DNA from 2 places in the Streptomyces sp. NPDC093801 genome. Region 2 is predicted to be linked to the other one. Evidence: riboswitches for the same ligand, from Rfam matches in the RefSeq annotation. Region 2 holds a riboswitch; the other holds the start of a gene.
The links. A riboswitch is a leader RNA that binds a small molecule or an ion and turns the genes downstream of it on or off. The one in region 2 is predicted to bind cobalamin.

Region 1 (4,180 bases), on a different contig from region 2:
CGGGCGACCGCCGGCCCGGCCCCCCGCTGTCTCGCCCGGAGGTCAGCATCGCCGGAACGGGGTCCGGTCTCATGCTGAGTGTTTGCTGACCTGGGCCCGGTCATCATGGCCCTGACCTGCACAGATGACCAAATGTCAGATGTTGGACTTGATCATGGTGCGCAGCATTTTGGACTCCTAGAAGACGGCTCCCTGCCAGCTTTCTGCAGGTCAAGGGCACTACGCACTCTACACGGAGGCATGTTGAGACGAAGATAAAAAGGAACATCGTCCTCGCTGTCGAGAAGCCTCGCAGCCTGCGCTTCTGCGTTAACAGGGCTGTTCTGACGCCGCCGACCAGGCGTCACGTCAGACAGCTCCTCAGGAATACTCAGGGACTGATGCTGACCAGATGCTGACTTTCCTGACGCCACATCAGGTGTGCTCCCGGACCAGTCTGGGACCAAATTCCGGCCAGCACCCACCCTGACTCACGCTCGATCATGGACGAGGGCTTCGCGGTCTTTGTGCGCAGACTCCGAGGGCTGTCACTGCGGCAGTGATCGACAGCGCTGCAAGTAAAGAGAACAGCGCAGGGTAGCCGCCGAGTGGTCTGGCCAGGACGGCACCGGCGAAGGGGACGAAGGCGGCTGCGGCGTGGGCTGGGGCTCCGAGGAGTCCGGAGAGCCGGCCGTAATGGGTGGTGCCCCACCGGTCGGTGACGGCAGTGGCCTGGAGGAGGGTGAGGTTGCCGCGGATCACTCCCGCGAGGACCGACACGGCAACGAGTAGGGCGTACGGGCTGGCGACGGTGGCGAGGCTGCGGTGGAAAGGGTGCCGAGGGCGATCAGGGTGACGGTGCGGGCGGTGACGCCCAAGTGGCGGGCAAGGGTGGCGTAGAGAACGCCGGCCACGCCCCCAGAGGGCCGCCGGCTTCCTGTGCCACCTCGCCGGGGATCGCGTCGAGGTCCGGTCCGCAGATTCCGTGCCCGGCGACGCGATCAACCCGTCCGCCGTGGCCGCCATGGCCGAGCTCGGCATCGACATCTCCGCCCAGAGACCGAAGGTACTGACCACCGAGGCCGTCCAGGCATCCGACTACGTGAGCGCCATGGGCTGAGGCGACGCCTGCCCGTACTTCCCCGGCAAGAAGTACCTCGACTGAACTGATCGGCTGACGGACACCTCACTGGGGGCGGCGTGCCATAGGCCAGGCGCACGAACTTCCCACTTCGCCGAGTACCGCGCCGGGCTGGAGGCCGCCGGGTTCACGAACGTCCAGATCACCACGACCCACCCGGTGGCCGACGGCATCCGGGCATGGGCTCCGACCAGGCGAAAGCTGTCGGGTGAGTCTTCTGGCCAGGACATGAGACATACGCCATCCGGTTCAGCCGCCGAAATGCTCGGAGCTGTGACCTAGGGTGAGGGCGCAGCTGGTTCGCCCCGTCCGCCAGGCGGGATGCGTCGTAAGAGGGAACCCGGTGGGAATCCGGGACTGCCCCGCAGCGGTGAGCGGGAACGACCGCCGTCATACGCACTGGGACCGGAGAACAGAACGGTCCCGGGAAGCGACGGTCAGTAGGTGCCCGCCGGGAGACCGGCAGGCGTGTCCGTGAGTCCGAAGACCTGCCCGCTGCCCGTGCGCGACGAGCGCGTACGGAGACCCGAGGGCCTCGTGGGCGGGCCGGCGGCAGCGGGCACCACCAGTCCCGTCGCTCCTTCGCGCCCGCGGCACGCCGTCGGGTCGAGCCACGACTCGCGAAGGAGAGTTCCGTGACCACGGACACCACCGCAGGCTCCCGCGCCCACAAGGCGCCGGCCGACTCCCGTGTGACCCTCGCCCACATCATGAGCGAGCACGACACGAACCTCTACGGCACCATCCACGGCGGCGTCGTCATGAAGCTCATCGACGACGCGGCCGCAGCGTCGGCGGGCCGCCATGCCGACGGGCCAGCCGTGACGGTCTCCGTGGACCGCATGACGTTCCTCGCCCCCGCCCGCGCCGGGGACCTCCTCACCGTCCACGCCCTCCTCGAACGCGCCGGCCGGACCTCCATGACGGTGGCCGTACGCGTCACCGCCGAACGCTGGAACGCCACCACCACCCCCGCCACCGACGTGGCCACCGCCCTGCTGACCTTCGTCGCCATCGATGCCGAGGGCCGTCCCCGCCCGGTCCCCGGCCTGTTGGAGGTGTAGGCAGGTCCGTTGTCAGGCCCCGGCCGCGTCCGTGCGCTCGGGCGAGCGGCTGAAGCGGACCGGGGCCTGGAAGCGGGCCTTGCGGGCGGCTCGGCGGAAGACGGTCAGGACGGCCGGGCCGGCCAGGCAGATGCAGATGAGGTTGGTGACGGCCCGGCCGGTGTCCCAGCCGAGGGAGGTCGCGAGGTCGAAGGCGAGGTAGCGCTGGAACTGCTCGGTGAAGGGCAGACCGGGCAGGTACGCGATGGAGCTGTTGGGGTCGAGGGAGAAGGGCCAGAAGGAGAGGTTGAGGAGGAACCCGAAGAGGTACCCGGAGACCGAGCCGTAGGCGGCGAGCATGAGCACCTCGCGGCGGCCGGTGGCCCTGGGCAGGAGGCCCGCGAGCATGCTGACGAAGGCGCAGCCGAACATCTGGTACGGCATCCAGGGCCCGACCCCGCCGGTGATCAGCGCGGAGGCGAAGAGCGAGGTGCAGCCCAGCGTGAAGCCGAAGCCGGGCCCGAAGACGCGGCCGGCGAGGACGAGGATGAAGAAGACAGTCTCGATGCCCGCGGTGCCCGCGCCCAGGGGGCGGATGGCCGCATTGACGGCGGACAGCACGCCGAGCATGGCGAGGGCCTTGGAGTTGATGCCGCCCTCGGCGATCTCCGAGATGACGACGGAGAGGACGATCACCAGCAGCACGCCGAAGATCAGCGGCGGGGCGTAGTTCGAGCCGAACTTTCCGGGGGCGACGAGGAACGGCCAGAAGAAGGCCACGATGCCGAGGAAGGCGGCCAGGGCGATGACCAGGGCGGCACGCGGGCCGATGCGGATGGCGGGGCTGAGCGCGGTCATGGGGCCGTGTCCGTTCCGTCGTCGTCACTGAGGGCGTCGACCGCCTGGGCGACGGTGAGGTACGGGTGCGGTGCGAGGATCTTCGCGGTCTGCGGGGCGAAGACCGGTGAGGCGACGATAACTTCGGTGGTCGGACCGTCGGCCACGATGTCCCCGTCGGCCATGACCACGACGCGGTCGGCGGCTCGGGCGACGAATTCGACGTCGTGGGTGGAGATGACGACGGCCCGGCCTTCGGCGGCCAGGTCATCGACGATCCGGATCAACTGCTCCTTGGCCCGGTAGTCCAGTCCGCGGGTCGGCTCGTCGAGGAGCAGGACCTCCGGTGCCGCGGCCAGTTGGACGGCGAGGACCAGGGCGAGCTTTTGTCCCTCGGAGAGGTCGCGCGGATGGGTGGTGTCGGGTATGCCGGGCGCCAGGCGATCCAGGAACGCGCGGGCCGGGGTTCCGTTCGCAGTCACTCCCGACTCGGCGTCGGCCTGCTCGAGTTCCTGCTTCACCGTCTCCAGGTACAGCAGGTCCGTGGGGGTTTGCGGAACCAGACCCACGAGCTTGCGGGCCTCGGCAGCAGGAAGCTTGCGAGGATCGGCCGGCTTCCCCGGGCCGGATGGTATGCCCACCGAGCCCGCGGTGCGGGGGCCCGACCCCTGGAGGGCCCACAGAAGGGAGGACTTGCCGGAGCCGTTGCGGCCCATGAGCGCGGTCACCTCACCGCCGTGCAGGGTCAGGTCCACCTCACGGACGGCCGGTACGCCGTGGTAGGTCACGGTCACGCGGCGGGCGGTCAGGAGAGTGCTCCGGTCCGACGCGGTCAGGGGGCGGGCCGGACCGGGGACCGTGCCGGCCAGCCGGGTACGTACGGGCGCGGCGGCGCGGCGGGCGTCGCGGATCGACAGGGGCAGCGGGTCCCAGCCCGCGGCACGGCCCAGTTCCACGATCGGCGGCGCGATGGACGTCGTACGGAAGACCTCCGCGGGCGGGCCCGAGACGACGCGGCCGTCGCCGGGCAGGTGGATGACGCGGTCGGCGTACTGGACGACGCGCTCCAGGCGGTGTTCGGCGAGGAGGACGGTGACGCCGAGGTCGTGGACGAGGCGGGTGACGGCGGCCAGGACCTCCTCGGCGGCGGTCGGGTCAAGGGCGGAGGTGGGTTCGTCCA
Region 2 (4,180 bases):
TCGGCGTCCAGTCGACGACTCCTACGCCGCCGCGTAGGACAGCCGGAACAGCTCCACCGCTCGCTCGACGTCCTCCTCGGAGCGCAGCCGGACCTCTAGGTCGCCGGTGCCGTGGTGCCCCACTCCGGTCACGTCCCTGGTGAAGCCCGGCACGAGGTCGACGGCCGCAGGAGTGGCCTTGAGGTACACGAGGAGCTTGTCCTGTCGTGGCGTCACGCAGGCGAAGTTCCGGAGCCTCTGGTAGGCGTCGTACTGCTGGCGCCTGACCTTCTTGACGTCGTCCCCCAGCCCCAGCAGCAGCGCGTCCACCGCCGACGCCAGGTAGGCGACTGCCTGAGGGGCCCGCTGGGCGGGCAGGGTGCCGGCAGCACCGACACGACGGATACGCGTGGGCGCTTTGGTCCGGCCAAGCACCGAAGCGGCAACCGTCTCGAGCGCGATGTGGTGTTCGCCGTATAGGCGATAGCGGACCAGATCGATCGAGCGGCTGTGCTCGCGCACCGCATGAAGGTCGTAGCGGGTGAAGTCGCCGGCGATGCAGATCAACCGGGGCGTGCTCCACAACACCTGCGAAGCTGCGGTCGTCCCGAGGCGCTCGCGCACCAGCGCCTGGAACTCAGTCCGGTGGTCCACCAGCCACGCCATATAGAAAAGGCCCTGGTTGATGACCCCTGGGTCGGTCGCACGCTTGTACTCGACGATCACCGGAGCACCGTTCTCGTCGAGCCCCAGCGAGTCGATGCGTCCACCGTGCGCGGGTCCGGTGCTGTACTCGGAGGCAAGGAATCGCACTCCGAGCATCGCCTCCATCGCCCCCTCGACCAGGCTCTGCACATCAGCCTCAGCTTCGGCCAAGCTCGGCGTGACCTCGGCCACTCCGCCCTTCGTGTAGAACAGCTTCAGACTCAACACCCCCATGTCGCCTTTGCCGACGGGTAACACCCGCAGGTCGAGGGATATTTCCGCCAGCTTTAGGCGCACTAACCACCTTGGGAGCGATATCAGTTCCCGAGGCTGCCTGGTGGTCTGGTCCCTGCGCGATCACGACGCCGCTGAGGAGGAGTGATGCCAGTCAGGCGGATCGCGGTTGCCGCTGTGTTGATCGGCGCACCCTTGGTCACGCTGGTCCACCTGCGGCTCGGGCTGAAAGCCGAAGCGGCAGGCGCCGAGGTGGCGGCCATGTCCGGCCAGGATGGAAGGCTTGAGTCATGACCCTTCACGCATGGCTGGACGTCCGGCGTTTCTGGCAGCCAGGGCATGCGCCCGCGCTGCTGATGATTCCGCTCGGGCTGATCGCCACCGTGTGCGTAGTGGATGTTCTGGCTCCGCCGCACATCCATCTCGGTCCACTACTGGTGGCAGCGCCCGCGATCACGGTGGCGTTCGGCGGCCACCTCACGACCTGGTCGACGGCAACCACATCAGCGCACCACCTCCCGATCCCGGTGGTCTCACAACACCGATCCCCAGCCACCACACCCGACAGGTATCTCATTCCAGTGTCCGAATCGTGGACACTACTCGTCGCTGAGCGATCGGGCACCCTACTCTGGCCGGGCAGCTGGTTCGCCCCGTCCGCCAGGCGGGATGCGTCGTAAGAGGGAACCCGGTGGGAATCCGGGACTGCCCCGCAGCGGTGAGCGGGAACGACCGCCGTCATACGCACTGGGACCGGACAACGGTCCTGGGAAGCGACGGCCAGTAGGTGCCCGCCGGGAGACCGGCAGGCGTGCCCGCGAGTCCGAAGACCTGCCCGTTGCCCGCACGCGGACGTATGCCGCATGCGGACATCCCGGTGACCTCGTGGGCGGGTCGGCGTACACAGCGAGCGGCACGTGCGGTGTTCCCTCCCGCGGCGTGGTCCGCGCGTTCTGTCGTCCCTTCGCGTCCGCGTCCCGTCGTCCGGGATGTTCTGGACACATCTCGCGAAGGAGAGTTCCGTGACAGCGAAGCCCGCAGCCGCGGCAGCACGAGCCACCGTGTACGGCTACCCCCGCCAAGGACAGAACCGCGAACTGAAGAAGGCGATCGAGGGCTACTGGAAGGGCCGCGTCACAGCCGACGCCCTCCGGCAGACCGCCTCCGACCTGCGCCGTTCGAACTGGCAGCAGCTGACCGACGCCGGTATCCACGAGGTGCCGACCGGTGACTTCTCGTACTACGACCACGTACTCGACACCAGTGTGATGGTCGGCGCTGTCCCCGAGCGGCACCGGACGGCGGTCGCCGCCGACGCGCTCGACGGCTACTTCGCGATGGCCCGCGGCACCCAGGACGTGGCGCCGCTGGAGATGACCAAGTGGTTCGACACGAACTACCACTACCTGGTCCCCGAGCTCGGCCCGGACACTGTCTTCACCGCCGATTCCACCAAGCAGGTCGCCGAGCTGAAGGAGGCCGTCGCGCTCGGCCACACCGCGCGCCCGGTCCTCGTCGGCCCCATCACGTACCTGCTGCTGGCCAAGCCCGCCCCGGGCGTGGCCGCCGACTTCCAGCCGATCACGCTGCTCGACCGGCTCCTGCCCGTCTACGCCCGGGTCCTGGCCGAGCTGCGCGCCGCGGGCGCCGAGTGGGTGCAGCTGGACGAGCCCGCCCTGGTCCAGGACCGCACCCCGGCTGACCTGAACGCCGCCGCCCGTGCCTACCGCGAGCTCGGTGCGCTGACGGAGCGGCCCAAGGTGCTCGTGGCCTCCTACTTCGGCCGACTCGGCGAGGCTCTCCAGGTCCTCGCCGCCGCCCCGGTAGAGGGTCTCGCCGTCGATTTCACCGACTCCGCCGCCGCGAACCTGGACGCCCTCGCCTCCGTCGGCGGGCTGCCGGGCAAGCGCCTGGTCGCGGGCGTCGTCAACGGCCGGAACATCTGGATCAACGACTACCAGAAGTCCCTGACCACTCTCGGCACCCTCCTCGGCCTCGCCGACCAGGTCGACGTCGCCGCCTCCTGCTCCCTGCTGCACGTACCGCTCGACGCGAGTGCCGAGCGGGACATCGATCCGCAGATCCGGCGCTGGCTCGCCTTCGCCCGCCAGAAGACCACCGAGATCACCACCCTCGCCCGCGGTCTCGCCCAGGGCACCGACGTGATCGCTGCGGAGCTGGCTGCGAACCGTGCCGACCTCGCCTCGCGCGCCCATTCCGCCATCACCCACGACCCGGCTGTCCGCGCCCGCACCGCGGCCGTCACCGATGCGGACGGACGGCGCTCCCAGCCCTACGCGCAGCGGACTGTCGCACAACGCGCCCACTTGGGCCTGCCGTTGCTGCCGACCACCACCATCGGCTCGTTCCCGCAGACCGACGAACTGCGCGTGGCCCGCGCCGACCTGCGGGCCGGCCGGACCGACGCGGCCGGGTACGAGGAGCGGATCGAGAACGAGATCCGCGAGGTGATCTCGTTCCAGGAGAAGACCGGCATCGACGTCCTGGTGCACGGCGAGCCCGAGCGCAACGACATGGTGCAGTACTTCGCCGAGCAGTTGACGGGCTACGTGGCGACCCAGCACGGCTGGGTGCAGTCGTACGGCACCCGCTACGTCCGGCCGCCGGTCCTGGCCGGGGACATCTCCCGCCCGGAGCCGATGACCGTGCGCTGGACCACGTACGCCCAATCGCAGACCTCCAAGCCGGTCAAGGGCATGCTGACCGGCCCTGTCACCATGCTCGCCTGGTCCTTCGTACGCGACGACCAGCCGCTCGGCGACACCGCCCGCCAAGTGGCGCTCGCACTGCGCGACGAGGTCGGCGATCTGGAAGCGGCCGGGACTTCGGTGATCCAGGTCGACGAGCCGGCACTGCGCGAGACGCTGCCGCTGCGGGCCGCCGACCACGCCGAGTACCTCGCCTGGGCGACCGAGTCCTTCCGGCTCACCACCAGCGGCGTCCGGCCGGACACCCAGATCCACACCCACATGTGCTACGCGGAGTTCGGCGACATCGTCCAGGCCATCGACGACCTCGACGCCGACGTCATCAGCCTGGAGGCCGCCCGCTCCCACATGCAGGTCGCGGACGAGCTGGCCGAGCACGGTTACCCCCGTGAGGCCGGACCCGGCGTCTGGGACATCCACTCCCCGCGCGTCCCGAGCACCGACGAAGCCGCCGGGCTCCTGCGCAAGGGGCTGGACGCCATCCCGGCGGAGCGGCTGTGGGTCAACCCCGACTGCGGTCTCAAGACCCGCGG

Region 1: linked by a shared signal. The riboswitch ahead of AB0469_RS01560 (acyl-CoA thioesterase) and the one ahead of metE (5-methyltetrahydropteroyltriglutamate--homocysteine S-methyltransferase) in region 2 are both predicted to bind cobalamin.

The regions. Positions count from the first base shown of each region.
Region 1 covers NZ_JBFBDP010000001.1:329,829-334,008, forward strand. The annotation lists partial or broken gene AB0469_RS01545 (MFS transporter) at 481-881, opposite strand; partial or broken gene AB0469_RS01550 (phosphotyrosine protein phosphatase) at 917-1,096, shown strand; partial or broken gene AB0469_RS01555 (hypothetical protein) at 1,211-1,402, shown strand; cobalamin riboswitch at 1,400-1,631, shown strand; partial or broken gene AB0469_RS01560 (acyl-CoA thioesterase) at 1,831-2,172, shown strand; gene AB0469_RS01565 (ECF transporter S component) at 2,197-3,021, opposite strand; gene AB0469_RS01570 (ATP-binding cassette domain-containing protein) at 3,018-4,180, opposite strand, start outside.
Region 2 covers NZ_JBFBDP010000004.1:153,802-157,981, forward strand. The annotation lists gene AB0469_RS05950 (DUF5655 domain-containing protein) at 22-918, opposite strand; partial or broken gene AB0469_RS05955 (serine/threonine-protein phosphatase) at 1,209-1,391, shown strand; cobalamin riboswitch at 1,546-1,772, shown strand; gene metE (5-methyltetrahydropteroyltriglutamate--homocysteine S-methyltransferase) at 1,941-4,180, shown strand, end outside.